Regions from separate parts of the Bacillus sp. BC05(2025) genome, predicted to be linked through region 1. Evidence: predicted binding sites of a transcription regulator. Region 1 holds the regulator's gene; each other region holds the start of a gene.

Region 1 (8,399 bases):
TGATGAAACCGCAGTAGCAGTTGTTAAAAATGGAACGGAAATTATTGCGAACGTCGTTGCATCACAAATTGAAAGTCATAAACGTTTTGGCGGAGTTGTACCAGAGATTGCATCTCGTCATCATGTAGAAGAAATTACAGTTGTGTTAGAAGAGGCCTTAAAAGAAGCAAATATCACATTTGATGATATTGATGCAATTGCTGTAACAGAAGGGCCTGGTTTAGTAGGAGCGCTTCTAATAGGAGTAAACGCAGCGAAAGCAGTGGCGTTTGCACATGATATCCCTCTAGTTGGTGTTCATCATATCGCTGGCCATATTTATGCGAACCGTTTAGTAAAAGAAGTTCAATTCCCACTGTTATCACTTGTTGTATCTGGTGGACATACAGAGCTTGTTTATATGAAAGAACATGGTTCATTTGAAGTAATTGGGGAAACGAGAGATGATGCAGCAGGAGAGGCATATGATAAAGTAGCTCGTACGTTATCTATGCCATATCCAGGTGGTCCTCATATCGATCGTCTTGCACATGAAGGAGAACCGACAATCGATTTACCTCGTGCATGGCTAGAACCGGACTCGTATGATTTCAGTTTCAGTGGATTGAAATCAGCAGTTATCAACACTGTGCATAACGCAAAACAACGTGGAATAGAAATTGCACCGGAAGATTTAGCAGCAAGTTTCCAAGAGAGTGTAATTGACGTACTAGTAACGAAAGCGTCTCGTGCAGCGGATGCTTATAACGTAAAGCAAGTGCTTCTTGCTGGTGGAGTGGCTGCGAATAAAGGACTTCGTGCGCGCTTAGAAACAGAATTTGCCCAAAAAGAAAATGTGGAGCTAATTATTCCTCCTCTATCTTTATGCACAGATAATGCAGCAATGATTGCAGCGGCAGGTACAATTGCATATGAACAAGGAAAACGAGCTACATTAGCTTTAAATGCAAATCCAGGATTAGATATTGAAGCATAGTTATACACAAAATTAACCACAGCTTGTGGATAAAACCCATATTATCTGTTGATAATATGGGTTTTATTGTGTATATAAAATGTGTATAACTTTTTTATTAATTGTGGATAATGTGGAAAAAGTTATTTGGATGTTTATTTTATAAAGGTGGATATGTGTATAAACTTGTGGATAAATCGGATGAAGTCTGACCTTTGAATGTATTCTTTTTCGGGAAATAAAAAACAAGAAGATATCTTTAAAAAACATTTTGAAATATGCTTTTATTATAGGGAACGCTAATATTGTCAAACCTTGTCGGTAAATCGGTGTGTTGTGTCGAATCTTTTATGCAATAGACGTTGAACTGGACTAGAAGATAAAAAGGATGCCCCATCGTCAATAATACCGATTGATGAGACATCCTTCTTATTACTACTTTTATAAATGCAATTCTTCCCATTCTGCCATACAAGCATCAAGTTGCTCTTGTAATGTTTGTTTTCTCGTTGTAATTTCACTAGCTTTTTCGTAATCTGCATATATTTCTGGTAAGCAAAGTTGATCTTCTAACGTAGCAATTTCTTCTTCAAATTGTATAATGTTTTGTTCTAGTTCCTCAATTTTTCGAGTGCGTTGACGCTCCAACTTTTTGCGCTCTTTTTCTTCGAGATAATTTAATTTTTCTTGTGCAACTGTCTTTTGAACGGGTGCTTCATCTTCTTGCTCTAATTCCGCACGTTCAATCATCTCATTTTTCTTTTCGACGTAGTAATCGTAATCCCCTAAATATTCTTGTGCACCTTCTGTTGATAGCTCAACAACAGTTGTCGTTACACGATTAATAAAGTAACGGTCATGTGAGACAAACAGAAGGGTACCTGGATAATCAATTAAGGCATTCTCCAAGATTTCTTTACTATTTAAATCAAGATGGTTTGTAGGCTCATCGAGAATTAATAAATTCGATTTTTGCATCATAAGTTTTGCAAGAGCTAACCGAGCCTTTTGTCCACCACTAAGAGAGGATACTGGTTTTAGTACATCGTCTCCTGTGAATAAGAAGTTGCCTAATATTGTGCGAATTTCTTTTTCAGGTTGTAATGGATATTCATCCCATAATTCATTTAAAACTCGCTTAGAAGATGTTAAGTTAGCTTGTTCTTGATCATAATACCCAACAGATACATTGGATCCGAAAGAAACATCACCACGTAATAGTGGTAACTTATTCACAATGGATTTTAATAATGTGGATTTTCCAATTCCGTTTGGGCCAACTAAAGCAACACTATCCCCGCGAGTTAAGCGCATTGTTACATGTTCAATAATCGGATCCTCATCATAGCCGATAGTCGCATCCGTTACTTGTAAAACATCATTTCCACTTTGTTTTTCGATATCGAAGTGGAAGGAAGCTGACTTAGAATCACCTAATGGTCTTGTTAATAATTCCATACGGTCTAATTGTTTACGACGGCTTTGAGCGCGTTTTGTCGTAGATGCACGAGCTATATTTTTTTGAACGAAGTCCTCAAGCTTAGCGATTTCATCTTGTTGTTTTTCATAACGCTTCATTTCTTGCTCGTATAGTGCTGATTTTAAATCTAAATATTTACTGTAGTTACCAACAAATCGTCTGCTTTCTTTATTCGAAATTTCATATACTTGTGTAACGAGTTTGTCTAAGAAATAACGGTCATGGGAAACGATTAGTATTGCGCCAGGATAGCCTTGTAAATATTGTTCAAGCCATGTTAATGTTTCGATGTCTAAATGGTTTGTAGGCTCGTCCAAAATAAGTAGGTCTGGTTTCGTTAATAATAACTTACCGAGAGCTAATCGTGTTTTTTGTCCACCGCTTAATGTAGAAATTGTCGTCTGGTGCGTTTCAACCGGGAAGCCAAGACCACTTAAAATCGAGCGGATATCTGCTTCGTACTGATAGCCACCTTGATCTTTATAATCTAATTGTAATTGGTCATAATCAGCTAATAATCTTTCATATGTAGCCTCATTTGAAAAGTTTACTTCTTGTCCCATCTCTTGCTCCAGCCTTCGAAGTTTTGTCTCCATTTGCTGTAAGTGTGTAAAGACGGTTAACATTTCATCCCAAATTGTTAAAGACGTTTCTAAACCGGTATTTTGAGCTAAGTATCCGATTGAGACATCTTTCGGTTTTATAATTTCGCCACCATCATGAGATAGCTCACCAGCTATTATTTTTAATAATGTAGATTTTCCGGCGCCATTTCGTCCGACTAATGCGATACGATCTTTCGTTTGAACTTCCAATTTTATGTTTGCAAGAATCGTTTCTGCACCGTATAATTTCGAAAGCGCGTTTACTTGTAATAAAATCAATGTTTTCACCTCAAATAATTTCTTAACTTTGCCATGTTTATATTTCTCAATCATACTAAAAATAGTGTATAGTTTAAAATACAGAGAGAATACTTCTTCTTTCTATTATACAAGGAATTTAATAAGTGCTAAACTTCTGTATTTGATTAAAGCATATGAATAAAGATAGGAAGAGAGGAGAGGTTATATGGAGCAGCAGAAAATTCCACAAGCCACTGCTAAGAGATTGCCTCTATACTATCGATTTATCCAAAACTTATCTCTATCTGGTAAGCAACGTGTTTCATCAGCCGAATTAAGTGAAGCGGTAAAGGTTGACTCCGCAACGATTCGAAGAGATTTCTCATACTTTGGAGCGTTAGGGAAAAAAGGATATGGATATAACGTAAATTATTTATTATCATTTTTCCGTGAAACACTCGACCAAGATGATATAACACGTGTAGCGCTTATTGGAGTAGGTAATTTAGGGACCGCTTTCTTACATTATAATTTCACGAAAAACAATAATACAAAAATTGAAATGGCGTTTGACGTTAGTGAAGAGAAAGTAGGAACAGAAATCGGGGGCATTCCTGTATATCACTTAGATGAATTAGAAGAAAGATTATCAAATGATATACAAGTGGCAATATTAACAGTACCGGCTACAGTAGCACAATCTGTAGCAGATAGATTAGCTGAAACGAGTGTGCATGGTATTTTAAACTTCACGCCAGCACGCTTAAATGTATCAGACAATATAAGAATTCATCATATTGATTTAGCAGTAGAGTTACAAACACTTGTTTACTTTTTAAAGAATTATCCACAATAAAACGCAGAGGAAGCGACCTCTGCGTTTTATTATTGTTTTTTCTTTGTGAATTTAACTAAGATAAGGCGAAGTGCCAAATTAAAATCAATTGTTGCCATAACTGCAAATAGTATTGTCCACATATTCCAGATTGTATCTGTTACGTTCCTAATGGCGAGGTGTGTAAAGATACATCCTAGAAGGAAGTACAATACAGCCATGAACAATGGTGAGTTTCTCATACTAAAAATCCTCCGATAAAGCCTTGCATTTTTTCAGCTTCTTTAATCATTTCTTGAATGTGTTCGCTACTCACTAACACTTGAGCAATTGCAACTAATGTATTCATTGCAACATGGGCCGCAATTGGAACGATAATACGCTTCGTCTTTACATATAAGAAGGCGAATACGAGCCCCATAGCAGTGTATACCAATAAATGAGTGAAATCAAAATGAATTGCTGCGAATACGAGAGAACTAATGATAGCAGCAATAAAGAAGTTAAACTTCTTATAAAGTGTACCAAATAAAATTTTTCTAAACACGATTTCTTCTAAAATAGGTCCGATTATAGATATAACAATTAGGAACCAAGGAGTAGTTCTTGCGATATCCATAAGCCTCGCTGTGTTTTCAGATCCAGGTTTAATACCTAATACATACATTTCAATCATACCAGCAATACTTTGTGAGAAAAATGCTAAGAAGAATCCGATAAAAATCCATCCAATTGTAGCTGGAACAGTAGACCGCGTTTTATCTAAATGTCTATCACGAATATCTGTTCTAAGTAACCAAAGCACGATACATAATGCAATAAAGAAGCTAATGATTGCCCAGTGGCCAGTTATGAGTTGGAATTTCTCCTCCCTAGTAAATCCTCTGTTATCATAAAGTCCAGTTTTCAGGAGAAGCGGTAATCCAGCTATGGATGATAACTGCATTAAAATGTATGTAACGATAACCCACCAATATTGTTTTTTCAAATGGTTTAACCATCCTTTCTAACTCTAGTGTATGAAATAAGGTAGGATAACATGTACATATGCTACCTACGATATAAACCTTACATAAATTATGTTTTTTTCGTAAATCCTTATTTGAAATTATAATAGAAGACAGGAGAAAGTTGTGTGTGTAGCGAAAACAACTTAGGGTGTCCTTTCATATTGTAACATACGAGTAGTGGAAACAACGATTCATATAGTAAAGGTAGAAGAAGAGAGAATCTATATAGAAAAGTGTATAACTTAATTTGCGAAAAAATTATGATTTTTTTACTTGCAAAAGAAATTGAGATTATTTATTATTATAAGTGTGTTAGCACTCGGGTGACCTGAGTGCTAATAAATAAAATTTACATAACAAAATGAGGAGGTTATTGTTCATGCTAAAGCCATTAGGTGATCGCGTTGTAATTGAGCTTGTTCAAGCGGAAGAAAAAACAGCAAGTGGTATTGTATTACCAGACACAGCAAAAGAAAAACCACAAGAGGGTAAAGTTATTGCAGTAGGTACTGGTCGAGTGCTTGAAAATGGTGAGCGTGTTGCTTTAGAGGTAGCAGCAGGTGATCTTATCATCTTCTCAAAATATGCAGGTACTGAAGTGAAATACGAAGGTACAGACTACTTGATTTTACGTGAAAGTGACATTTTAGCAGTTATCGGTTAATTATATAAATCTTAAAAAATCCAAGGGGGTCAATTATTATGGCAAAAGATATTAAATTTAGTGAAGAAGCACGTCGTTCGATGCTTCGCGGTGTCGACACTCTTGCAAATGCAGTAAAAGTAACACTTGGACCAAAAGGTCGTAACGTTGTTCTTGAGAAAAAATTCGGTTCACCACTTATTACAAATGACGGTGTAACAATTGCAAAAGAAATTGAATTAGAAGATGCATTCGAAAACATGGGTGCAAAATTAGTAGCAGAAGTTGCTAGCAAAACAAACGATGTAGCTGGTGACGGAACAACAACTGCAACTGTATTAGCACAAGCTATGATTCGTGAAGGTCTTAAAAACGTAACAGCTGGTGCGAACCCAATGGGTCTTCGTAAAGGTATCGAAAAAGCTGTTACTGCTGCAATTGAAGAATTAAAAACGATTTCTAAACCAATCGAAGGTAAATCTTCTATCGCACAAGTAGCTGCTATCTCTGCGGCTGACGAAGAAGTAGGTCAATTAATCGCTGAAGCAATGGAGCGCGTTGGTAACGACGGCGTTATTACTTTAGAAGAATCTAAAGGTTTCACAACAGAATTAGACGTAGTAGAAGGTATGCAATTTGATCGTGGATATGCATCCCCTTACATGATTACTGATTCTGACAAAATGGAAGCAGTTCTTGATAACCCATACATCTTAATCACTGACAAAAAGATTTCTAACATTCAAGAAATCTTGCCAGTATTAGAGCAAGTAGTACAACAAGGTAAACCGCTTCTTATCATTGCTGAAGATGTAGAAGGCGAAGCGTTAGCTACATTAGTAGTGAACAAACTTCGTGGTACATTCAATGTAGTAGCTGTTAAAGCTCCTGGATTTGGTGACCGTCGTAAAGCAATGTTAGAAGATATCGCAATCTTAACTGGTGGCGAAGTAATCACTGAAGAATTAGGTCGTGACTTAAAATCGGCTACAATTGAATCTTTAGGACGCGCTGGTAAAGTTGTTGTAACGAAAGAAAACACAACTGTAGTTGAAGGTGTAGGAAGCACAGAACAAATCGAAGCTCGCATTGGTCAAATTCGTGCGCAATTAGAAGAAACAACTTCTGAATTCGATCGTGAAAAATTACAAGAGCGTCTTGCAAAACTTGCAGGTGGCGTAGCAGTAATTAAAGTAGGTGCAGCAACTGAAACTGAGTTAAAAGAGCGCAAACTTCGCATTGAAGATGCACTTAACTCAACTCGTGCAGCAGTAGAAGAAGGTATCGTTGCAGGTGGTGGTACTTCACTTATGAACGTATACACAAAAGTAGCTTCTATCGTAGCTGAAGGCGACGAAGCAACAGGTATCAACATCGTACTTCGCGCATTAGAAGAGCCAGTTCGTCAAATCGCAATCAACGCTGGTTTAGAAGGATCTGTAGTTGTAGAGCGTCTAAAAGGCGAAAAAGTAGGCGTTGGTTTCAACGCAGCAACTGGCGAGTGGGTTAACATGCTTGAAACTGGTATCGTAGATCCAGCTAAAGTAACTCGCTCTGCACTTCAAAACGCAGCATCTGTTGCAGCTATGTTCTTAACAACTGAAGCTGTAGTAGCTGACAAACCAGAACCAAATGCACCAGCAATGCCTGACATGGGCGGCATGGGCATGGGCGGTATGGGCGGAATGATGTAATTCCGTTTGCTCGAAAAACATCCACTTCTATATAGAAGTGGATGTTTTTTTGTGTTTTTGAGAGGAAGAATTTAATTTCTGTAGAATTTTGTCGCTTTCTCTCTTGACCATATAGATACTTCATTGTTAGAATCTAGGAAGATAATATAAAACGATCCTTCATATATCCTCAAAGATAAGGTTTGAGAGTCTCTACCGGGTTACCGTAAACAACCTGACTATGAAGGCAGTGTGTCTTATATTTATAAAGAGCGGAAGACTATCTTTCTTTATAAAGCCAGACCCCTGCCTTTTCTTTGTTATGAGACTAGAGGCGGAGGACTGGCTTTTTTTATTATATTGGTAATGCTTTTCGCCAAATTGGTGAAAATATTTATATACGAGAACTAACGTTGGGGTGATTATTTTGAAGAAGCAACACGATACAATTATCGTTTTAGATTTTGGGAGTCAGTACAATCAGTTAATAGCACGTCGAATTCGTGAGTTCGGTGTATACAGTGAACTTCATCCACATACAATTACTGCGGAAGAAATTAAAGCAATGAATCCAAAAGGAATTATCTTCTCTGGTGGACCAAATAGCGTATACGGTGAAGGCGCATTACATTGTGATGAAAAAATCTTTGAACTAGGATTACCGATCTTCGGTATTTGTTACGGTATGCAGCTTATGACACAACACTTCGGTGGGAAAGTAGAACGTGCAAACCACCGTGAGTATGGAAAAGCTGTTCTTAAAGTAGAGAACGAATCAAAATTATATGCGAACCTTCCAGAAGAGCAAGTTGTATGGATGAGCCATGGCGACTTAGTAACTGGTTTACCTGAAGGATTCGTAGTAGATGCAACAAGTGAGTCTTGTCCAATTGCTGGTATGAGCAATGAAGACAAAAACTTATACGGTGTACAATTCCACCCAGAAGTACGTCACTCT
Region 2 (8,399 bases), on a different contig from region 1:
TAGCAAAGAAAAATGGATATGAAGAACCGCTTGGTGATTTACAAACCATTACAAATTTGAAGTTTGGAAATATGAAAGTAGAAACATTTTACCCAGGGAAAGGACATACAGAAGATAATATCGTCGTATGGTTACCGCAATACAATATTTTAGTTGGAGGCTGTTTAGTGAAATCTACGTCCGCGAAAGATTTAGGAAACGTTGCTGATGCTTATGTAAATGAATGGTCTACATCGATTGAGAGTGTGCTGAAGCGATATGGAAACATAAGTGTAGTAGTGCCCGGTCATGGAGAAGTGGGGGGCAAAGGTTTACTTTTACATACATTGGATTTGTTGAAATAAAAAACTGTGGGAATAGAAAAGCGAGGAGAAACAATTTTCTCCTCACTTTTTTCTAACTATATTTAAATGCGAAGTCTGCATATGTTACTGAGATTTTAATTCCAAGTATACAAATACCAATACTGTCATAATTGCTATAACAACGTAAGTAGCATCAAGCATTATAAGTGTTTTTAAAGTTTCAGTCATTATCATTCACCCCTGGTATAAAAATATAAACATAATCTTTTATCAATCGGATAATAAGATTATAAAGATAACAATGTACATGAAATTTATTAAGTAGATTCTATATAAATATATCATATAAATAATGTAAACAATGTAAAGATAGTGTAAATATATTGTAAAGGAAAGGGTGGTTTATCATGACTATAAATCTTTAATTTATAAATACTATGTATCTCTCGTGTGTCGTATAGAACACAGTTATAAAATGTGAAAAATAGATTCATTTTGATAAATCAATCAAGATGCTAGTTGTTACTACATTTTCCTCTATAACTTCTACCTGCACTTGTTCATCGTTTCTCCAATTGATATTGAAGTTGTCTGTCGTATACATTTCCTTAAGAGTGACCTCTTTATATTTTTCTAAAATGCTACCTCTTTTCCCATAATAGATTCTTACAGTTGAAGTGGGGCTTGGTCCTTTTGATTTTATTGTTTCTCTAAGCTCGATAATATTTATGAGATTTGGAGATTCACTTTTTTCAAAGGTAAAGGAACTGACCACTTTTTGTACCTTCTTAAAAATAGGACCATTGGATTTATTTGATATGTTAAATTCCACAACTTCAGGTACGGATTCTTTTCCTCTTAGTGTTATCGTTGCTTCATAATCGTTTTTCCAATCTACGAAAACGTTTGAGGAATCGAGACGTTCTCCCTCATTTGCAATACTTATGTCAAAATGTTCCCATAAGCCGTATTTAATTCTGACGGGAGAGGAACCATGAGAAGAGTCTGAATCTATTTTCACTACTTTAATCGTATTTTTATTATTTGGAGAATGACTTTTTTTTAGTGTAATGTCCTGTAAATACAAAATGTAAGACAAACAGCCTACTACTAAAATAATCGAAATTACAATACGTAAGGCAGTAATTGGCCGGATTCGTTTTCTTTTTTTCTTAGTGCTTTTACTATCTTGTTCAAGGTCTTTTTCAATACTCGTTTGAACTGTTACTTTTGGCGGGCGAATAAACCACCAAACGAAAGCTATAAGTAGTAAGAAAAGAGGTATTCCTTGAATAAAGAAAAATCCTTTCCAAAAATCAAGTGCAGTACTATATGGAGAATCTGTTGCCATCCCCCCTATAAAAAGTGCCATTGGACTTGCAAGTATATTTATCCCTAAACCGATCAATACGAATGAAAGATTTTTATTCCTAATTTTTCGTGACCCAGCCATAATAAACAGAAATACTGCAATACCAAGTATAAGAAACAGTATTCCGTAATAAAACATCATATATACCATCATATTGTCCCTCCATAACTTTAATTGTACCATTAGTAAGGAAAAATTTGTGAAATGTTAGGTGGATATGATATTTGTATTCCTTAAAAGTGCACCGATATATGATGCAAATAAATCATGTGCAAGTATGAATATCAGGATACAGTAAAAATATTATGTCGACAATGTGAACTGTCACAAATTCTTATATATTATTGTGATTGATATCACATCCTTTTTTCTCAATGGGTATTATCCTTAGTTTGTAAGCAATCATTGGGAGAGGGTGGGATGATATGTTTTGTTATCAATGTGAACAAACGCCAACAGGCGGATGTAAAGTAATAGGTGTTTGCGGTAAAAATGAAACAATTGCAAGTTTACAAGATACGATTGTGTTTGGATTAAAAGGAATTGCTGCCTATCGTACGCATGCTGCTCAGCTAGGATATACGGATGCTTTTGTAGATGCTACGACGCAAGAAGCACTGTACATGACATTAACAAATTCTAATTTTAATGAACAAGAACATATTGATATGGCTATGAAAGTTGGGAAATCAGCTTTACGAGTAATGGAGTTGTTAGATGAGGCACATACGAATCACTTTGGTGTGCCAGAGCCTGTTCAAATTACACAAAACCATGTAGAGGGTAAAGCTATTGTAGTTACAGGCCATAATTTATTTGCATTAGAAGAACTATTAAAGCAAACGGAAGGAAAAGGAATTAATATTTATACGCATTCTGAAATGCTACCAGCGCACGGTTATCCGCAGCTGAAAAAATATAAGCATTTAAAAGGGAACATTGGTAAGGCATGGTATGATCAAAGACGTCTTTTCGAAAAATTTACAGGCGCCATATTAGCGACAACGAATTGTGTTATGCCAATTAAAGGATCATACTCTGATCGATTCTTTTCGTATGATATTGCAGGTTTAGAGGGCGTAGAAAAAATTGAAAATGATGATTTTGCACCATTGATTCAAAAAGCGCTAGAACTTCCAGAAGTACATATGGAATCGGATGAACAGTTAGTAACAGGGTTCCATCATCATACAGTATTATCATTAGCCCCAGAAATTATTGAGGCAGTACAAGAAGGAAAGATTAAGCGTTTCTTTGTTATCGCCGGTTGTGATGCACCGGGAAAAGGTGGAGAATATTATCGTGAATTAGCAACGTCACTTCCTCCAGAAACGGTTATTTTAACGACTTCTTGCGGGAAATTCCGCTTTAATGATGTGGATTACGGTGTTGTACCTGGTACGGGGATTCCACGTTACATTGATTTAGGACAATGTAATAATTCCATTTCTACAGTGAAAATAGCGACTGCATTAGCTGATGCTTTCCAATGTGAAGTGAACGAATTGCCAGTAAGTATTGTCCTATCATGGTTTGAACAAAAAGCGGTTGCCATTTTACTTGGACTATTTAGTCTTGGTATTCAAGATATTCGCATCGGTCCAAAGGCGCCTGAATTTATTTCATCTGGCGTACTTGATGTATTACAAGAAACATTCGGTTTAAAACTAATTACAACTGCAGCAGAAGATATGGATATGATGTTATCGTAACAAAAAGGATAATCGGTCTTTATGAATAAGAATCGCTAGTCTATAGCGCCCCAAAACAAAATGTAGCATATTTGTTTTGGGGTATTTTCTTTTCTAGGGATAGGTATGTGATGAAATTTCTTTTTAAAAAAATCGACTGTATCAGTTGATTTTAGAAAAATATAAAAATCGAGTTGACATTTACAACTACTCAGTCATACAATGTAGTCGTAATAGGTGATACTGAGTAGTGTTGTTTCTCAAAAAATTTTCAGTAGACAATAGGTAATAGCGGATTTTAGAAAAATTTTGAAAATCAGTTGACATCTACATCTACTTAGTCATACAATGTAGATGTAATAAGTGATACGGAATAGTTCGGATTAACAAAAACTATTCGGTAAAAAAATCGCCTTAGTACTCTGTAATACTGAATATAAGTCAGACAGAATAGGGGGTAAAGGAGGATCAGAACATGGAAAATTTAACTGAAATGCTGAAAGGTTCACTGGAAGGGTGTGTGCTGGAAATCATTAGCCGCCGTGAAACGTATGGCTATGAGATTACACGTCACCTGAATGATCTTGGGTTTACTGAAGTCGTGGAAGGTACGGTGTATACCATCCTCGTACGATTAGAGAAGAAAAAGCTTGTGAATATTGAAAAGAAACCATCAGATATGGGACCGCCTCGTAAGTTTTATTCATTAAATGAAGCTGGACGTCAGGAACTTGAATTGTTTTGGAAAAAATGGGATTTTGTATCGTCAAAAATTAACGTCTTGAAGTCAAACTAGCTTCATAATATAAAATGTTCCGGCTCATATTTGGAGAGTTTCTTGTTCTGCTTTATAAAAAAGGAGGAAAATAAGATGTTAGAAATGTTCAAAAAGTTAATTGGTGATAAAAAAGAGTACAAAATGATGATGGCACGAGTTGAGGCTCTGCCAGAGGACTACCAATTTGTATTTAAGAAGATTCAAAACTACATGTGGAATTTCTCAGCGGGTAACGGGATGGATATGTTACACATACAGTATGAATTAATCGATTTGTTCGAAGCGGGTGCAGCGGAAGGAAGACAAGTGCTTGACATTACTGGGGAGGACGTAGCATCCTTTGCTGATGAACTAGTGGCAAACGCTAAAACGTATGTCTCTAAGTATCGTGAAGATTTAAATGAAAGTATTATGAAGAAATTGAGAAAAAAATAAATGCAATACGTAATACCGACTGATTAGCTGGTTACAAATGTGAACTGCCGCCATCGCTATTCAGTTATATTTTTAAACCGCTACTAAGTAATACAGAATATCAGTGTTACTAAATAGAGGGTGTAGGTAATCTATTTTTATAAGGGGGAAAAAGTATGAGCAATGTAGCGATTTCTGTAAAAGGCTTGAAAAAATCCTTTAAAGACAAGGAAGTTTTAAAAGGGGTAGATTTTGAGGTGCAGCGTGGAGAAATTTTCGCGCTGCTAGGCTCAAATGGAGCTGGAAAGACGACAACGGTCAACGTCCTTTCGACGCTACTGAAGCAAGATGGTGGTGAAGTAAGTATTTGCGGATTTGATATCAAGCGCCAACCAGATTATGTTCGCCAAAGTATCAGCTTGACAGGGCAGTTCGCAGCTTTAGACGGTATGCTCACTGGGAGAGAAAACTTGATAATGGTTGCTAAGTTACGCGGAGTTTCCAATCCTGCACAAGTCGCTGACAATTTGCTTGAGAGATTTAGCTTGACTGGTGCAGCTAATCAGAGGGCAGAGCAATATTCAGGAGGGATGAAGCGCCGACTTGATATCGCCATGAGTTTGATTGGGGCGCCAGCAGTTATTTTTCTTGACGAACCGACGACAGGGCTTGATCCTGAAGCGCGGATTGAAGTTTGGGATACAGTGAAGGAACTTGCTGGTAGCGGCACAACGATTTTGCTTACGACTCAGTACTTGGAGGAAGCAGAACAACTGGCGGACCGTATCGCTATTTTACATGGCGGAAAAATTATTACGACAGGTACTCTTACTGAACTGAAAGAGATGTTCCCACCAGCTAAAGTGGAGTATATCGAGAAGCAGCCGACATTGGAAGAGATTTTTCTTGCTATTATCGGTAAAAAGGAGGAGATGTAAATGAAAAGCAAAACAGGGGTATTACTAGGTCGTTTAATGCGTAACATTATGCGTAGTCCGGATACAATTATTACGGTAGCGATTACACCGATTATGATGATGCTATTATTTGTCTACGTGTTTGGCGGCGCAATACAAACAGGAACGGAAAACTACGTAAATTATTTATTGCCGGGAATTTTGCTAATGGCTATCGCATCCGGTGTAGCTTACACTTCCGTTCGACTATTTACAGATGTAAAGAGTGGGCTGATGGCACGTTTCATTACGATGCCTATTAAGCGCTCATCGATATTGTGGGCTCACGTATTAACCTCTCTTGTTGCTAATGTACTTACTATCGTGGTGGTTATTCTTGTTGCACTCTTAATGGGCTTTCGTTCCAGTGCGAATATGCTAGATTGGCTTGCAGTAGCTGGGATACTAGGAATGTTTACGTTATCGCTAACATGGCTAGCTATCATTCCAGGGCTGAAAGCGAAGTCTATGGAAGGAGCGACAGCATACTCGTACCCACTCGTTTTTCTTCCATTTATTAGTTCAGCCTTCGTACCTACTGAAACGATGCCAAAAATTGTTCGTGCATTTGCTGAGAATCAGCCTGTAACCTCAATCGTGAATGCGATTCGTGCTTTATTATATGAAGGAACTGTTGGTAACGATATTTGGATTGCGCTCGCTTGGTGCGTAGGTATCATGATCATTTCTTACTTTTTCGCTAGTAAAGCATTTAAACGTCAGTTAGGGTAAGTGAAATAAATCGTCCGAAATCATATATATTTTTGAAAAAGCACGGGAAGATTTTCCGTGCTTTAATCATACATTCATACTTCGCTTAATTGTAGTAGTTTTAAAGTGAATAGGAGAATAATAAATCGAATACACATGACTTGAAGTATGGTATGTAGCACTTCGTAAAAAATAAACAGAATATTCTATATAAAAATAGAACTAAAAGATGTTATATTTATACTTATAAGGTATATAATGTATAACTTCGTTGTTTAGGGGATAGAAAAGGGAGAGGTTCAAATGAGATGGTATTTATATACTCTCAAAAACTATGCGAAATTTAGTGGGAGAGCTACGAGAAAAGAATACTGGATTTTTACTTTATTTAATAAGATTACGTTTTGGTCATTAATATATTTGGCCTCTTATTCTTCGTCTGCCTTTTATTTAAGAGCCAATATTACCTTGCTATATATAGCAATTTTTATCGTTCCTACTCTGGCAGTGGAAGCTCGTCGATTACATGATAGTGGAAAAACAGGATGGTGGCAGCTATTAAATTTGGTGCCATTTGGAGGAGCGGTTCTACTTGTGTTTTGTATCATTGAAAGTGATGAAGGTGAGAATAAGTACGGACCAAATCCACATTCAAATCTTAAACAAGCAATTTAATGTATGTATAGTAAACTCTAATATAAAAAGGTGTGGACTAAAAGTTAGTTCACACCTTTTTGCTGTATTATTCCTAGAAAATTCGTTCAGCATTGATAGCAAATACACGGTTTTCCCTAGGTATTTAAAAATATGGGCAACTGGTAACGAATGAAACTCAATATTTTGAGGTTTAACCGATTACTGCTTATGGGGAATATAAACATAACCGCTTTTGTAAGTCGTTTAATACTTCTTCAGGCATTTCCCTTATTGTAATATCTTGTCCTAGGAAAAGTAGCCAATTTGTTATCTCTGTCACTTCATCGGAATTGTTAACATTGATAAATGTTTTTAAAATGGCTGTGGATTGGTAAGGGTTTGTGTAAAATATTGAAACTTTGAAAGGGTGGTATTTTTTGAACTGGGCAATTGCTTTCGGGCCAAGTTCAAATACAAGGTTAATTGCTTCGTCTTTCTTACTTAGTTTTTCTAAAATCTTTTTCTTATTTAACCTCTTTTTCGTTGTGTACGGTTCGATATTGATAAGGTCATCGACAGGAAACAGCAGCTTCTTTTCTTCTTTTAAATCAAACCCTTCAATAATCCAATGGCTTTTTTCTTTATAAAGATGTAATAGATAAATTGGATAAGATTGGATTTCCTCTTCTTCTTTGACAGTAATCAATAAATGTCTATCCAAAAGAAGGATTTGGATGAGTTTTTCTAACATCGGATGGGGGAGGTCAGAAAGCTCAAGTAGATCAGGGTTATGTGGGTTAGTCCCTTCAAAAAGCAAGAGTTGATTTAAAAGAACAAGGTCATCCTGCTGGGTTTCTGAAATGAGTCCTAGTAGTTTTTCGGCTAAAGATTGACGACTCTTGAGATAGGGAAGTTGTTGATTTCTTGTAGCCATAAAGGCAATAAATAGAGCTTTCACTTCGTTATCAGTAAAGCGAACAACGGGTAAGATAGAGTTATGCATAACACAATATCCACCAGCTCTTCCGACTTCTGCTACAAGTGGCATCCCCATAGCTTCAATTTCTCTAATGTCTCTAACAGCTGTCGATCGTGATATGTTAAATTCTCGTATGATTTCTGAAATTGTAAAGTGGGAGCGGTTGTTGATATACCGCATAATTGTATTAATCCGTTCAACTTTTTTCATTTGAGTCTCCTAAACAGTATCATTTTTTGACATGATTTAAAGATATTATAAACTCATCAGATGAAAAGATAAATCGTTTGATTAATAAAAAAAGAGGCAGGTTTTGCATATGAAAAATTATACGATAGAAGAAAAAGATAGCTTTATTGTGTTAGGTATTGGAACTGAAATTAAGAGCGAATACACAGACTTTGCTGGAATAAATAAAGAAAAGGAAGGCTTTTGGTCGGCTATTAAAGAAGATGGAAGGCTGGACACTTTAAAAGCTCTAGCTACAAATGAATACATTTTTTCTGTGAGTGAAGCGGTGAATAACAAGATGATGTATTATGCTGGTGTCATGACAG
Region 3 (8,399 bases), on a different contig from region 1:
AACAAAATAGTTTTCCAAGTTTCTGATATTACCCATTTAATACCTGCCGCTGATTCAAGATATGTTTGAAAATAACTGATTGTAAAATCAATTCCAAATAAACATACAAGTAATGTTAGACCAATTCGAATTAATTTCTTGTTTGTAAACATGTAACACCTCTCAAAATTCATTGGATATTTCTGATTTTAGTTCTTTATATACAAAAATCCCTATATTTAATTTTAACATACAAAATATCCAAATAAATACAATATGCATATTTGCATATTTCTTGCATATTGAGGAATTACTGTTAATAAAAAAAGTCCTACTAGTAACCTCATAACAATGGAATCATTTGGACCATTATATAACCGATTCTTGAATGCGAAATAAAGGAGAAACCTTGTTTACAGGCCCCTTCATCATCTATTCAAATAATCTGCAATTGTTTGAAATACGACGATATACATATTATGAATACTTTCTTCAGTATTTCCACCATTCGATAAACCAACTGCCCATTGTTGTCCTTCACCACTTCCGATATTTGCAAACCCTTGCGTATACATAGCATTTACATCTTTTCGGGCACTGTTATACTCTATCCCTTTTGTAATAAAAATCGAATATGACTTATCTTGTAAACCGATAAAAAACACTGGTTTCTTTAGTGATGAAAATACATTTTTATATTGTTCTGTTGAGGCTTCTTGAAAGTGATCTTTCATTATTAGAAAACCATCCACTTCCTTAGATTTCTTTTCCAGGTCCTCTAAATTCATTTCCTCAAACTTTATATTCCTAAACGTATCTTTCGGTTTTTCTCCAACAACTCCAATGACGAGTGCTCTTCCGTTATATTCTAATTTCTCTCCTTCTTTATCCTTTGCACACCCAGCACCGACTAGGCATATCAATATAAAAACTAAGAAATACGATAAACGCTTCATATAGCACCCTCCCCTTCTTTTCAGTCAAGTGACAAAAACGTAAGGTTCATTCAAGAAAATGTAAGTAAAATCGATAGCCCAAATTACGTTTCTATATTATAATCAATTGAATTTACTTACATTACTAAACATAGGAGATTATCATGAAGAAATTTAAACTTTCATCTTTTCTTCCGTTAAGTTATATACTTCTACTCGTACTCGTAAGTCCCCTTTACGATGTATTAAATAAATCAGCTGTTCATGCAGTAGATGTCACAACTGTAGTAGACGATTGGATTCCATTTGTAAAAGCATTTATTATTCCTTATTTACTTTGGTTTCCTTACTTATACGGCGCACTTATTTATTACTGCTTTGCAGATCGAAAACAATATTATGTCACTTTAAGTAGTATCATTCTTGGAAAACTTTCTTGTTTTTCTATTTATTATTTTTGGCAAACAACTGTACCACGTCCAATAGTCGTTGGATCAGACGTATTTTCCGAACTAGTCCGCTATATTTATAGTATCGATCAACCGGTGAACTGTTTCCCTAGCATTCACGTTCTTACTACCTTTATCATTATGTTAGCTGCCTTTAGACGTAGGGAACAACATGCTTTTGAATATTACATTCTTACCTTCTTCGGTACGCTTATTATTTTATCAACGCTATTTACGAAGCAACACGCATTTGTAGACGCCATTTCTGGAATGACGCTTGCAAGCATACTATACTTCGGCGTGCAGCTATTATTAGCAAAAGAAACAATACGTGTTCCAGTAAAACAAAATCAAAAAATGTAAAAAGCAGACTGTGGCTTCTACAGTCTGCTTTTCTCTATATAAAAGGAGATTTTCAATTTAAGATTGTGGTACAGTCATATCACCAGAGTGAATACGACCTGCTTTTTTAAGAGCAATGTAAAGTATATAAGAAACAGCTACTGGAATGACGATATAAGTGATTACCATCGCTGGGACAACTTCCCATCCTTCGCTGGAAATTAAATTAATTGGTGCGATAAGAGAACTTAATCCAAGACCTGCAATTTCTTTTCCTGCTTCCAGTTGAAAAATTAATGCGGATACTGGACCAACTATCGCACTGGCGACAACAGTTGGGACGAGAATCATTGGATTTTTAGTGATATTTGGCAACTGTACTTTCGGAGTACAAAGTGCTTGAGCTAATATGCCGCCTAAATTATTTTCTTTCGCTGAGATTACAGAAAATCCGATAAACTGGGCAACGCAACCTGCAAGAGCAGCACCACCTGCAACACCATCTAAGCTAAGTGCAATTGCTAACGCAGCTGATGAAGCTGGAGAGATAAGTAATAGTCCCCAAACGACTGCAATGACGATAGAAGCGATGAACGGGCTACCAGCTGAGCTATCTTTAATAAATGCTCCAACTGTATTTAAAACAGGAGTAATATTATGAGATAACCAAATACCGACTAAACCAGAACCTAATATGGCCGCAAATGGAACGAGCATCATATCTAAAGCAGTTTTCCCGCTTAAACGTTTACCAATATATACAGCCAAAGTCGCTGTTAATAATGCACCGATTGGCTCACCTGTTTTAATAATTAGACCTGCTTCAGTAATTGAAATGGATCCAGCACCAATCGCTCCAGCTACCATAGCCGAGAAGATTACAAGACCATTTGCACCGAGCATAAAAGCGATTCCGGCACCAATGGCTGGTGCCATAAGTGATTTTGCAACAACTCCGATTGTAATAAGTAACGGAATATCAACAATTCTTCCTATATTTTCGATTAGTAAACCAATTCCAAGGGATACGAAAATACCTTGTGCGATTCCAGCAGATGCTTTAAATACACGAGACATTATATATTCCTTCATTTGTTTCACCTTCTCCTATAAGTTAGTAACCAATTGTTTTCATATAATCACGTAAAATATCGTTTGATTTTGCGAATCGAGATTCTTCATCCTCTGTTAAGTTTAGTTCCACAATTTCTTTTATACCGTCTCTAGTAATAATAGCTGGTACTCCTGTGCAAATATCGTATTCACCGTACTCCCCATCTAAAATGGCCGATACAGCAATGACACGGTGATCATCGTTAAAGATTGAGCTCGCAATATATGCTAGAGAATTTCCGATTCCGTAATAAGTAGTACCTTTTCGTTTATAAATTTCCCATCCAGCTTTTGCAGTCTTCTCAACAATTTCATCTAAATCTATTTCACCAAATTTGTCTTTTTTCTCTTCTAAAATTTGTAGAATTGGCTTTCCACCAACAGTTACGTGAGACCAAGCAACCATTTGCGAATCACCATGTTCTCCTAATGAATACCCATGAATACTACGAGGGTCTACATGTAACATTTCAGATAAAATTGTTCGTAAGCGAGAAGAATCTAGTGATGTACCAGTGCCGATCACACGATTTCTAGGTAATCCAGATAATTTCCACACTTGATACGTAATAATATCAACTGGGTTCGATGCAAGTAAGAAAATACCATCAAATCCACTTTCCATTACGCTGCCAACAACACTTTCCATAATCTTCGCACTCGCTCCTAAAGTATCTAAGCGACTTTGTCCAGGCTTTGGTGCTGGTCCTGCTGTAATAATAACGATATCCATATCTTTGCAGTCTTCATAGCTTCCCGCATATACTTTTGTTCTTGTATTTGTAAAGTTAATGCAGTGTGATAAATCCATTGCTTCCCCAACTGCACGTTCATGATTTATATCAATTAATAATAGCTCTTCGCAAATGCCTTGATTCACAATGGAATATGCACAACTTGATCCAACTAATCCAGTACCGATAATTGCAATTTTTCTTGTATTTCGTTTCATAGCAATCTCTCCTAATTGATCATATAATCTATTTCTTTTGTTCTTTACACTCCTAATTATAGAGGTTCCCACGATATAAACCATGGATACTTTGTGAAATATTGAACAAACTTTTTGTCCTTTTTGTGAATTGTTATATTCCATTTTCGTCATATTTGTTACAACTGGAAAAATATTTATTTTATATTTATTGACATGCTCAAAACAAAAAAACGAGCGACTTCATTCGCCCGTTTTTTGTCATTCCATTATTCCGCACTTAATTGGCTTTTTAATTGCTGCACAATCATTGGATTCGCAGGTGCTGCCGGTTTGTAATAACTTTTTTGCTTTGCGTACTCGTACATATTACGTTGGCGCATTTCATCTTGATTACGAATTTGGATTAACGTTTGGTGTAATTGTTCATTATCAGACTGAGCAATATAATTTGCATAACTTGTTAAACTTGCATTTAATCCTGCTAAATAATCATTTACCATATCTTTTTCATTCATGTTCCGCTTCCTCCTATCCTAGGAAAGTCATTAATTGTTGCTTCGTATTTCGTGCATCTTGCGCATCCTTTTGTAACATTTGTTTCAATTGTGGATCTGTACACGTCTGTGCATACTGCTCCAACTTGTTAATAATTGTTGCGTGTCCACCGATCAAATGACGTAAGTTTTCTACTTCAAGCTCTGTTAAGTTTTGCATAGAATACTCCTACCTTTCTTTATTCGTTCACTGTTAGTATTTAGCTATTTTTTAATTGTATACATGAATTAACTTTTTCACGTGCATACAAAATAAAAGATGAATAGCTAAGCCATTCATCTTTTATACTGGTTATGTATTTATTTTTATAGAGATACAATCATACTTATACTCACAAGTAAGTTCCATACAATGTGTAAGACAATACTAGGTATAATAGATTGCGTCTTTTTGTATAACATCGCAAATACCATCCCCATAATCGTTGCCGTAATTAAAAGACCCCCATGAAGAATTCCAAAAATGAAGGAAGAAATAATGATACTAACTAAAAAATTATATTTCTTTTCTAAAAATCGATATAAAATACCTCGAAATAGAATTTCTTCTTTAATCGGTGTAATGATAGCGACACTTAGCACATATATAATACTTTGTATGCTATTTTGAAGCCCTAAACTCCCTAATTGTTTCTTTTGTTCTGCTGCACTTTCAAAACTAAATACATGTAACATTAAATATTGTGATAACGCAATGACAATAAAGCCAATTAGTAGATATAAATATGTCTTCCAACTCTTCAAAACGGATAAATCCCAAATAGATTTAATAAAATGAAGAACTGGTTTATAAGCTAATAAAACGATAACAACCACAATTGCATCGAATAAGAGCAAATAATATCCTTCTAATTTAGTACTTAATGCTTCTTCTCCATAAATCCCAAAGGCTAAACCAAGGAATAGTCCTCCTAGGAGTGAAATCCCTATAATCATTGCTATCATTACAAATAGATTTTTATATGTTATATTCTCTATTTTTCTTTCCACACTATACGTTTCTAACACTGTTTTACTCACAGTATCCCTCCAGTCATTCTCATTTACCTTATCGAAATATTTAAATTCAAATATATAGATAATATAACAAAATTTACAAAAAGAATAATATGCAATTTTACATATTATGAAAACTTTATATTTTATAGTTTTAGGAATAGGATTGCTATGCAATAATTATTATATGAAATTTCAAAAAACAATTCCTATCCACCATAACCCTCGCATCATATAAAACTTATTAGTTAAAGGAGCAATGAACATGAAAACACATGACTTCCTTACAGAAATCCAGAAGGGCTCTGAGCCTAGTCCATATCAAGATCCTATCGCATTCAGTTTTGTTTGCTTTTTCTTAGCGATATATACATTTTTCAAACCAGCTAAATAATATCATTTAACAAAAAAGAGCCTCTAAACCACTAGAGGCTCTTTCTCATCTAATATCTTCTTTTCAAAACTACAATAGTTAAAGCATAAGAACAAAGTACTCCAGCTAATAAACATGCATTTGCTAATTTATACTGTTCACCTGTCAATGAATATACATTCCCAATTAAAAAGATAACTAAATATAGAAATAAAAATACAAATAATGAAATTTTAGCTGCATTCCCTGTAATATGCTCGCCTCTTTCATCTTCCCCCTCATTCTTCTGAAAACGTGTTGAATATAAAACACCTATTAGTCCCGCTACTGAGATTATGATCCCTATTACAATGCTCATTCCGTTTCCCCCTCTATTTTATATTGAAAAACTTCATGAAACTCCTTACCTAAAATATGTGCAATTTCAAAAGCTAAAATTAAAGATGGATTGTAACGATTCGCTTCAATTGAGGCGATCGTTTGTCTACTTACCCCCGCTTTGTTCGCTAAATCAGTTTGTGACCAGCGTTTTTCTGCTCTAAGTACAACGAGATTATTTTTTAAATTTCCACTCTGTTTCATAATCTCTCCTCTTTTTACATTATTTTCTATATTTTAATTGTAAATTATTTTTAACATCATGTAAACTATTTTTAACAACAATAAAGTGAAACTTTAATCTACCTACTGTTCTTTTCGAATCATATACACTAAAAAACCTTAGAATCACTTCTAAGGTTTTTGTTTGCCTTGCTTCTCATTCACGTAATCCTTTAATAAACGTTTCCAATAATACATGTAAACTTGTATCTAAATCTAGTGGCAAACCAAATCCACCTTGCTGTTCAATCGACGCAAACCCATGACAAATACTTCTGAATCCACGTGTCGCATGAAGTGCATTCTCCCCTTCTAAGCCGTACTGTTGTAACACCTGCAGACAAAGCTTTACAATCCCGTCACCTGCTTTTCTTACTTCTTCATCTCGTAAAAAGGTTGCTTCATACAGTCCAGGATGTTTACGTACGAATGCTACATACGCTTCTCCTAAAGCATGAATTGCTTCATCCATCCGTTTATCCTCGGCCGCTTCTTCCAGTCTGTTATACAGCTGTTTGATTCCATAAATACCAAGATTTTTTCGTACATCTTGTAAGCCTTTCACATGATTATACAGCGAGGGGGAACGTACCCCTAATGTTTGCGCCAATGAAGCTAACGTTACTTCTTGTATTCCATTTGCATCTGCAATTTCTGCTGCTGTTTCTACAATTTTCTGTAATGTAAGTCCGATTCTCGGTGACATAAATTACCCCTCTTTTCTACTTTCTATATTCCGCTTTGCTTCCTTAATAGCAAGCTCTATGATAGCACCTGGATCTCTTATCATTTTCCCATGCCCTGCCGCAAGCAAGGACGGCTCATATTCTCTTAACTTCTCTGCACTTTGTAATGCGACTTCTTTACTCCACGTTGCCATCGCAGGAAACGGAAACCAAAATTTCATTTGTCCCGAAACAGCCATACCTCCTCTTGTTTGAAATGCATCCCCAACAATAAGAGCTTTATTTCGTACATCAAGAAACGACATGGATCCTGGCGTATGTCCCGGTGTCATAATCGCAAGAAGCGATCCAACTCGGTCGCCATCTTCTAATAAAACATCAGGTACCGTTTTTACCTTTTTAGGTACGCCGCCTTTTATCGGTATATTTGGTTCATCCTTTTGTAGCGTCGTATCTCCTTCTAACAGTTTTGCGTCCCGCTTAGAAATATAGACTGGAACATGAGGGAGTACTTCCTTTAATGCGTCTAATGCACCGATATGATCATCATGCGCATGTGTTAATACAATCTTAGTAATTGGTTTCCCTATTTTTTCAGCCGCCTGTAAAATACCTTTTGCGCTATATGGCAAAGCCGCATCAATTAAAGTTAAACCATCTTCTTCCTCCACAAAGTAACAATTCACAGGAAACACTCTTGGCAAAAATGACAATTGATATACCGTTTTTTCATGCATCATTCTCATATTTCCATCTCCCTTTTCACAAAAACTAATACTATTAGTTTCATTATACTAATGGCATTAGTTTTATGTCACTAAAAATTTCTTTTTTTCAAAAAAAAAAGAACAGTAGTCGTATAAACGACTACTGTTCTTTAAAGATATTAAACTGTGTAACGCTCATCTTCTAAAATTTTCGCAGCGATTTCACGTTTCTTCGGAATTACGTTAAGTGGTGTGTGGCGAGTTAATTTACGTAATGATGATAACATCATGCGTAGCATGTCGCCGTTTTCAACTGCGATAAGTGTTTCTTTCGCATCTGCTTCGATTTCGTTGAATGCTTCTTGGCAAAATACTTCAGTGTATAACACTTTTTGTTTATTCTTTTCAAGACCAGTTGCTTTAATTGCTTTTTCTGTACGAAGAACAGCTGACTCCATTGCGTATAGGTTGCTTACGATGTCAGCGATATTCACAAGAATTTCTTGCTCTTTATCTAATGCTTTACCGTATTTTTGAGCAGCTAATCCAGCTACCATTAAGCCAATTTTCTTCGCGTTACTTACTAAATATTTTTGAAGTGCTAATGGCTCATCGCCCACTTCTTCTGGCATCATCATCATTAACTCTTCTTGTAATTTTTGTGCTTTTTGAAGAAGTGGTAATTCACCTTTCATCGCTTTACGTAAGAACGTACCTGGTACGATTAGGCG
Region 4 (8,399 bases), on a different contig from region 1:
TGTGTTTGTTCACTTTGATCAACGCCCCAAGGCATCTCTTTATCGTACGCTGTCCAATACGTAAAAAATATATCGTATCCTGCTCCAGCTAATTCTTTACAAATCGCTGCGCCTATACCATCTAGGCGACTTACACCTGTCACAACTGCTACTTTATTTTTTAATTGATTCATTATATACTCTCCCAATTTTAAAGGACGCATATTTTATATAAGAGATATAAAATTCCCTACACATTATCCTTACAAAAGGGATGTACAAGCCAAATATGCAGTCCTTGAATGATTTATAGATAGCTAAATAAACTCTCACTTATGAGAGAAAAATTTATGTATCTAGTTTCTAATCATTACAAGCTCATCCACATATTAAGTCCTTGTCCCCTTTCCATATATCTCTATTTCTATCATACCAATATGATGTAATATTGCAAATGATAAAAAAAAGTCGATATTCCATGCCGACACTCTACTAACTTTAATATATTGCAATAACTAAATAATTAAAATACTCAGAAAAACACTGGTAAATACTGGCTTACTTTCTTATAATAAAACGTGGGGCTAATGTGAGAGTTTAGTTTTACACAAATAGGGGGAAGAAACATGTCAAAAAAATTACTTTCTTTATTTTCTACAGTAATCGTAGCAGCTCTTGTAATAACTGGCTGTGGTCAAAGCGATACGACAAATAAAGAACAAAAAGAAAATGCAACAAAAGAAAGCAAAACAGAAAAAACGGATACAACGAAAGAAAGTAAAACGGAGGATAAAAAATCCGAAGGTAAAAAAGCTGAAGATAAAAAGCCTGAAAATACAGCTACTACCTCAAGCGATTACTCTAAGCTGATTTCCTATATGGAAAAAGAAACCGGTGGTAAAACAAAAGTTCTTTTTGAAAATAAGGAACCACAAGTGTATAAAGCTGAAGATGTTTCAGTATCAATGAATAGTTATACATTAGTTGAGTTGAATGGATTCCATACGGACTTTAACATTCCGTTTAACCGTCAAACAGAGGGCGGAGTTATTCTTGCGAACTACAGCATAAAAAATAGTTCAGCTAAAGATATTTATTATATGCCAGCATTGGACATGTCATTTACTGGTGCACAGAAAGTATATAGTAATTATAAAGATTTAATCCCAAAAGAAGATCAGTTACCAACTAAGCTTGCCCCAACAAATGATTACTTAGTAAAAGCAGGCGAAACTATTTCTGGTTATATCGCATATCCATTCGGAAAAGATGATTTAGCGAAAATTTCAAGTCTCTCAACAGTCTCAGTCACAGTCCCAACTGCACAAGCAAATAAAGGAAAATTTGATGCTCCAATCGGAAGCCCTGGAAGCTTTTCATTAAGTTTAAACAAACAAGGTGCTGAAAAGGTTGCAACAGATAAAACTTTCTACCAAGATAAAGCTACAGCTAATAACATGGGCGATAAAAAAATGTTAAAAGAGAAATCAAGTATTAATAACAGCCAAGAATTAGGCGCTGTTAACGTTACATTAGACGGATACCAATTTACTCAATTCACACCAAATTCCGTCGAAGCTCCACGCTTTGCAAATTTCAAAAATGGTATTGTTCTATTAACAGTGAAATTCAAGCTTGATAACAAAGATGCTCAAGACGTTTCATTATCTCCTATAAGCTCTACATTGAGAGTGAATGATGGTACACAATATACAATTAATGAAGGTATGCTATTAAATTACGACTATAATGCTGCTGTTAAAACTGGAACATCTGGAGAGTTACTACAAGTCTATATATTAGATCAAGAGCAGTATGAAAAGATTTGGAAAGACAAAAGCTTTGAAATTGAGTTAGGACCTATGAGAAATAAAGAAGCAAAAGATATTTCACAAGGTAAAAAAGCTAAATTTGCATTACCGAAATAGATTACTAAATATATAATAGAAAAGGCATATAACATAGGATTGTTATATGCCTTTTTTATTTGTATAAAAACACCATTTTTGTTCACACTTTATCCATTGTGAATTTTTTCACAATGGATATATAATAAACTTGTAAATACAATATTGGAGGGATTTCAATGGTTATCAATTTTTTAAGAACTGATAAACGTACTGCTTTCATATTATTATTTTTACGACTTTACATAGGATATACATGGCTCGCTGCTGGGATAGGCAAAGTCTTCGGACAATCCTTTGACGCAAGTGGTTTTCTAAAGGGCGCTATCGCTCAGGCGTCAGGTGACCACCCTGCAGTACAAAGTTGGTGGGCAGATTTCCTTCAACATTTTGTTCTTCCAAACGCAGACCTATTTAGCTTTTTAGTTCAATGGGGAGAAATTTTAGTAGGTCTAGGTTTGATTTTAGGCGGATTAACAAAAACAGCTGCATTTTTCGGAATCATAATGAATCTTTCATTTTTATTAAGCGGAACTGTTAGTGTAAACCCAAACCTACTTATTTTGACTATGTTCATTTTAGTTGCAGGACAGAACGCTGGACGTATTGGATTAGATGGTTATGTTTTCCCAAAACTTTTCCGTAAAAACAACCACGGAACATATAAATTAAGTAAAACTGCGTAGTAGCGGTTTACTTTTAAACTATAAATAAGAAAAAGAGCCTACATATTAGGCTCTTTTTTATTTACTCCAAATTTAAACTCTTAACGAACCGCGAAATCCTCTAGCAGCATAATATGAATCTGCTCCATTGTGGTACACAAAAACGTGTCCAAAGCGATAATCGCAAAATAGAGCACCACCGAGTTCTCGAATATCTGAAGGCGTTTGTACCCAGCTTGATGATTTCATATCGAACTCCCCAAGTTGTTGCAACTCTCGATATTGTTCTTCCGTTAATAATTCAATGCCCATGGCAGTTGCTACATCCATAACGTTATTTTCTGGTTTATGTTTTTTTCTTGCCTCTAATGCTGCAAGATCATAGCAAAGACTTCTGCGGCCTTTAGGACTCTCCTTTGAACAATCATAGAAAGTATACTCATCCTTCTCTTCATCATAACCAACAACATCCGGCTCGCCGCCAGTTACTTCCATTTCATGAATTGACCATAATTTTTCATTATTAGCAGCTAGCTTTGCTTCAACTTTAGCCCATTCAAGACCTTCATGGCGGTTCATATTTTTCTCAAAACGAGCTTGTAATACCTTTAATAGTTCTTCACTTTGTTCTACAGATAACTCATTTTTATTCGCTGTCATATTAGTCCTCCGAATTATGTTTCCTTATAATCATAATGGTTTGCATGCAGTTTACAACAATTTGACCCAATTGTACACTGAAAAACCCCTATGCGTATATCCATTATATAGTACTAAAATCTCTCATGCTTTCTCCAAGAATATAGTGTGAAAACCACATCAAGTTCTGCTTCATAATAGCTACTCTCATTCCTGGCTGATTCGAACTATATGCCATTCCTTTAAATATAATTAATTCTGTATCAACTTCCATGTCTCTTAATCCTTCATATAGCTCATATGCATTTGTAATTGGAATTCTTACATCCTTTTCTCCATGTTGAATTAACGTAGGCGTACAAGCTGATTTAATATATGTCATTGGTGATGTCTTCTTATATATATCTGGATCATTCCATGGAGTATTTCCTAAATACATGCTAATAAAGTAAGGGATATCTGTATGGACATAATGGGTACTCCAGTTCGTAATTCCACCTCCTACTGAAATGGCTTTAAATCTACTACTAAATGTTGAACAGAAAGCTGATATATATCCTCCGTTACTCCATCCCATAACTCCTACTCTATCTTTATCTACAATCCCTTTTTCAACTAGTTCATCCACTCCAGATATAACATCATCATAATCAGCAAATCCTTGTTTTCTATAGTTTGCTTTTAAAAATTCATTACCATAACCAGAACTTCCTCTATAGTTTGGCTCTAAAACGATAAAGCCTTTTTCAACAAACTGTTCAATCGGATATTTCTCATTGAAGCAGTCTGAAAATATCGGAAAGGAAGCCCAATTCGGACCACCATGCATTACTACTAATAAGGGATATTTTTTATTTGCCTCAAACTCTACTGGGGTTGATAAAACACCTTCTATTTCAAGACCATCACTACTTCTCCATGAGATGATTTCTCTGTTACTTTTAAGCCTGCCTTCGAAAAAGCTATTTTCATTCGTTATTTTTTTATCATCCAAATAAATTTCAAAGGTTTCATTTGTTATAGCCTTATTATAAGTTATATGATTTCCATCCCTTGTTATAGAGCCATCCATTATAAACCCATCTACTGGTTCGCTTAACAGTTCCACAGTACCATCCTCACATAGCAAGCCAATACGGTAATTCGTTTTATCCTGCCATCTCATTAAAATCCCTTTAGCCGTCCACTGTAATGGCATAACCGTACTATCAAAATCTGTTAAAGGTACAATTCGTTCTCCAGTATTCAGATCATATATCTCTAATGTTCTATCTTCTATATGTTTCTTATAATAATCTTTCTCCTTTATGCTTGCTGAATAACATATTTTGCTGCCCTCAGGAGAAAAGCAAACACTCACGCCTAACAACTTATCTATACTCATCTTTTGCAGTTCCCTAGCTTCAACATCTAATATGTATAGATCACCATTCATATGATCGTTTAGGCTTGGTGTAGCCATACATACAACCTTTTTCCCATCATTTGAAATATCAAAGTTATGTATATAAAAATCCTTACCGTCCGTTAGTTGATAAACACCGTTAATCTCGCGTTCCTCTTTATCATTTTGTATCACTTTTTCTATCTCAATGTAGTATAAACAATTATTCCGATGTTCCTTACCTACATGGTGGAAATCTCCATATCGTTCCTTACGTTTCTTTATTTCCGCACATTCTTTCGACTGTGCAACATAATAAAAACCTTTGCCAGTAGGATCCCATTTGAATGTACTAATTCCTTCTTCCTCATCAGTCATTTGAACCTCACTACAACCATCTATTGATTTAACAAAGATCTGATTTGTATTAGCTCCTTTACCGCCTGGACTAAGGTATGCAATTGTCTTAGAATCTGGAGACCATAATGGATGCGTACTATCTATACCTCCAGTTGTTAGTGGGTAACTCTGCTCTTTATCCTTTTCATATATCCATACATGATTTCTATATGTATTATCTTTCCAATCAGCTGACTTCTTTACAAATGCTACGTTTTTGCCATCATCACTTATGTTTGTACTTGATAAGGTCGGTAATGAAATAATCTCTTCTATACTTAAATATGTTTTTGCCTTCATTTTCATTAATAAGCCCCCTTGTAATGACCATGAATCTATCTTATCTTCTCTTCGTAATAAAGAAAATTGTTCACACATACTTAAAATGATAGTGGAAAATTCAGATAAATAAAAGCAAACTTTAATTAATAGGATTCTGTCTACCTATCAGTTTTAGGTATTCTTTTTCGGCACAAAAATACCCCTTTAGATAACATATCTAAAGGGGTACGAATTTATAAATTTATTTTAAAGCTTTTTTATTAACCTACTAATCTCCTACTCAACCGTAACAGACTTAGCTAAGTTACGTGGCTTATCAACATCACACTCGCGGTGAAGTGCTGCGTAGTATGAGATAAGTTGTAATGGAATAACTGCTACTAGCGGTGCTAGCGCTTCGTGTACAGCTGGTAATACGAAGCTGTCACCTTCCATTTCTAAACCTTTCATTGAGATGATACATGGGTTAGCTCCGCGTGCTACTACTTCTTTCACGTTACCACGAATTCCAAGGTTTACGTGCTCTTGTGTAGCAAGTGCGATAACTGGTGTACCATTTTCGATTAAAGCGATTGTACCGTGTTTTAATTCTCCTCCAGCAAATCCTTCTGCTTGGATGTAAGAGATTTCTTTTAGCTTTAACGCTCCTTCTAATCCTACGTAGAAGTCTACGCTACGTCCGATGAAGAAACAGTTGCGCGTTGTTGCTAAAAATTGTTTTGCTAATGCGTCCATTTCTTCTTTTTGATCACAAAGTTGTACCATTGCATTTGCTACAAGTCCTAATTCGTGTGTTAAATCGAAATCAAGAACTTCACCTTTCGCTTTAGCAATATCCGCTGCTAAAATTGAAAGTACTGCAAGCTGTGCTGTGTAAGCTTTCGTTGATGCAACTGCGATTTCCGGCCCTGCGTATAACGGAAGTGTATAATCAGCTTCACGAGAAAGCGTAGAACCAGGTACGTTTGTAATTGTTAATGCTTTATGACCCATTTCATTTGTTTGTACAAGTACTGCACGGCTATCAGCTGTTTCACCACTTTGTGAAATGTAAATGAAGAATGGTCTTTCTGTTAATAATGGCATGTTATAAGAGAATTCACTTGCTACATGCACTTCAACTGGCATTTTTGCAAATTTCTCGATAAATTGTTTTCCAACAAGACCTGCATGATAACTTGTTCCACATGCAATGATGTAAATACGATCGCTATCTAAAATTGCATTGCGAATGTCTTGATCTAATTCAATCTCGCCATTTTCATCTTGATACTTTTGAATTATATTACGGATTACAAGTGGTTGCTCATCGATTTCTTTAAGCATGAAATGAGGGTATGTTCCTTTTTCAATATCACTTGCGTCTAATTCCGCTGTAAACGGTGCACGTTCAATCGTTTCACCCTGTAAGTTTTTAATTGTAATACTTTCTTTCGTTACAATTACAATTTCTTTATCCATTAATTCAATAAATTGATCTGTAACTTGTAACATCGCCATAGCGTCGCTCGCCACAACATTAAAGTTGTCACCAACACCTACTAATAGCGGGCTTTTGTTTTTAGCAACATAAATCATGTTTGGATTTTCAGCATCAAGTAATCCGATTGCATAAGAACCATGTAAAAGAGATAGCATATTACGGAACGCTTCTTCTACACTTAATCCTGTGCTCACTTGTTGTTCCATAAGCTGTACGATAACCTCTGTATCTGTTTCACTTACGAACGTTACATCTTGTAAATATTCCTTTTTCACTAATTCATAGTTTTCAATTACACCGTTATGAACTAATGTAAAGCGTTTTGATGTACTTTGATGCGGATGCGCGTTTCCTTTGCTTGGAACACCATGTGTAGCCCAGCGTGTGTGACCGATTCCCACGCTTGCTGCTACGTTCTCATCTACGATTTCGCGAAGTTTTGCAATACGACCTTTTTCTTTGTATACAACAACACCGTTCTCTGCTTGCACTGCAATACCTGCTGAATCATATCCACGATATTCTAGCTTTTCTAAACCTTTTAATAAAATTTCCTTTGCATCTTGCTCTCCAATAAATCCTACGATTCCACACATGTTTAGTCGCCGTTACAAATGCTTACACTGCTCTGCGAACATGTAACGACATAGTCCGATACCATTTTTATTTATACTAAAAAACGGATTACATATTGCTAGCCCTGTAAGCTTGTAACGGCTTTCACCTTCCTCTCGATTGGGTTTAAGTCCGTATATACTTATACAGCTAGTTTGTATCCGTTCCTTTTCTCTCATCACACTTTCACCTTTGTCCACTAAGTCACCTTAATGATTTAAGTAAAAGCTTGCGGTTGTGATGAACAACCGGGAGTCATCCGCCGAAATCTCGATAAACCCCACCTCGTCAACTACACTGCTTGTAGTTCTGGCGCTTTTATAATTTACAATATTTCCTTTGAGAAAAAGAACAAGACCATCTTATAACAAACTTGGATAAACCGTCAATGAAAATTTTTTCATTGTCTATAAAACATATGAAAAAGGAGCACTTCTTGTGCTCCTTTTCAATACATTTATCGAATTATTCAGCGCCAACTTCAGCTTTTACAACTTCTACAATGCGATGTACATATGCGTCACAAACTTCTTGTGTTGGTGCTTCTGCCATTACACGAATAAGTGGCTCTGTTCCAGATGGACGGACAAGAATGCGGCCATCACCGTTCATTTCTTCCTCTACAACACGAATAATTTCTTTAATTTTTTCATTTTCTAATGCTAGTTTTTTATCCGTTACACGAACGTTTACTAGTAATTGTGGGAATTTTGTCATTTCCCCTGCAAGCTCAGATAATGGTTTTTTCGTCATTTTCATGATGTTTACAAGTTGAAGTGCACTTAACATTCCATCACCAGTTGTAATGTAATCAAGTAAGATAATGTGACCTGATTGTTCTCCGCCCAGGTTATATCCACCACGCTTCATCTCTTCCATTACGTAGCGATCACCAACTGCTGTTTTATCACTTGTAATACCGTTAGCTTCAAGTGCTTTATAGAAACCTAAGTTACTCATAACTGTTGAAACAACTGTATTGTGCTTTAGTTGACCAGTTTCTTTCATGTACTTTGCACAAATAAACATAATTTGATCGCCATCAA

The links. The regulator Rex, encoded in region 1, represses fermentation and respiration genes when NADH is low (regulators of the CRP and FNR family bind a similar motif). The targets are predictions, from matches to a motif close to TTGTGAAATATTTCACAA.
Region 2: hcp (hydroxylamine reductase) is a predicted target of Rex. The motif match lies at 2,022-2,039, and genes of this name have one in related genera.
Region 3: ACZ76X_RS19795 (L-lactate dehydrogenase) is a predicted target of Rex. The motif match lies at 3,862-3,879, and genes of this name have one in related genera.
Region 4: ACZ76X_RS27485 (DoxX family membrane protein) is a predicted target of Rex. The motif match lies at 2,004-2,021, and genes of this name have one in related genera.

Annotation. Positions count from the first base shown of each region.
Region 1 is NZ_JBWYRA010000020.1:1,816-10,214, forward strand. It holds gene tsaD (tRNA (adenosine(37)-N6)-threonylcarbamoyltransferase complex transferase subunit TsaD) at 1-976, shown strand, start outside; gene ACZ76X_RS28590 (ABC-F family ATP-binding cassette domain-containing protein) at 1,397-3,319, opposite strand; gene ACZ76X_RS28595 (redox-sensing transcriptional repressor Rex) at 3,507-4,136, shown strand; gene ACZ76X_RS28600 (YdiK family protein) at 4,166-4,357, opposite strand; gene ACZ76X_RS28605 (CPBP family intramembrane glutamic endopeptidase) at 4,354-5,103, opposite strand; gene groES (co-chaperone GroES) at 5,505-5,789, shown strand; gene groL (chaperonin GroEL) at 5,828-7,462, shown strand; purine riboswitch at 7,602-7,703, shown strand; gene guaA (glutamine-hydrolyzing GMP synthase) at 7,869-8,399, shown strand, end outside.
Region 2 is NZ_JBWYRA010000001.1:850,824-859,222, reverse strand. It holds gene bla2 (BcII family subclass B1 metallo-beta-lactamase) at 1-344, shown strand, start outside; gene ACZ76X_RS04515 (hypothetical protein) at 796-1,827, opposite strand; gene hcp (hydroxylamine reductase) at 2,103-3,389, shown strand; gene ACZ76X_RS04505 (PadR family transcriptional regulator) at 3,844-4,164, shown strand; gene ACZ76X_RS04500 (DUF1048 domain-containing protein) at 4,240-4,581, shown strand; gene ACZ76X_RS04495 (ABC transporter ATP-binding protein) at 4,737-5,498, shown strand; gene ACZ76X_RS04490 (ABC transporter permease) at 5,499-6,248, shown strand; gene ACZ76X_RS04485 (DUF805 domain-containing protein) at 6,531-6,902, shown strand; gene ACZ76X_RS04480 (helix-turn-helix transcriptional regulator) at 7,090-8,052, opposite strand; gene ACZ76X_RS04475 (GyrI-like domain-containing protein) at 8,162-8,399, shown strand, end outside.
Region 3 is NZ_JBWYRA010000006.1:170,017-178,415, reverse strand. It holds gene ACZ76X_RS19815 (DUF3937 family protein) at 1-173, opposite strand, end outside; gene ACZ76X_RS19810 (hypothetical protein) at 408-935, opposite strand; gene ACZ76X_RS19805 (phosphatase PAP2 family protein) at 1,079-1,726, shown strand; gene ACZ76X_RS19800 (PTS sugar transporter subunit IIC) at 1,784-2,797, opposite strand; gene ACZ76X_RS19795 (L-lactate dehydrogenase) at 2,820-3,770, opposite strand; gene ACZ76X_RS19790 (spore coat protein) at 4,019-4,267, opposite strand; gene ACZ76X_RS19785 (hypothetical protein) at 4,281-4,466, opposite strand; gene ACZ76X_RS19780 (CPBP family intramembrane glutamic endopeptidase) at 4,613-5,326, opposite strand; gene ACZ76X_RS19775 (hypothetical protein) at 5,568-5,696, shown strand; gene ACZ76X_RS19770 (DUF2178 domain-containing protein) at 5,746-6,033, opposite strand; gene ACZ76X_RS19765 (helix-turn-helix transcriptional regulator) at 6,030-6,257, opposite strand; gene ACZ76X_RS19760 (TetR/AcrR family transcriptional regulator) at 6,433-6,981, opposite strand; gene ACZ76X_RS19755 (MBL fold metallo-hydrolase) at 6,985-7,707, opposite strand; gene ACZ76X_RS19750 (acyl-CoA dehydrogenase family protein) at 7,848-8,399, opposite strand, start outside.
Region 4 is NZ_JBWYRA010000016.1:74,255-82,653, forward strand. It holds gene ACZ76X_RS27475 (SDR family oxidoreductase) at 1-203, opposite strand, end outside; gene ACZ76X_RS27480 (DUF5068 domain-containing protein) at 606-1,907, shown strand; gene ACZ76X_RS27485 (DoxX family membrane protein) at 2,066-2,572, shown strand; gene ACZ76X_RS27490 (DUF4256 domain-containing protein) at 2,645-3,211, opposite strand; gene ACZ76X_RS27495 (S9 family peptidase) at 3,315-5,279, opposite strand; gene glmS (glutamine--fructose-6-phosphate transaminase (isomerizing)) at 5,532-7,334, opposite strand; gene ACZ76X_RS27505 (hypothetical protein) at 7,347-7,532, opposite strand; gene glmM (phosphoglucosamine mutase) at 7,819-8,399, opposite strand, start outside.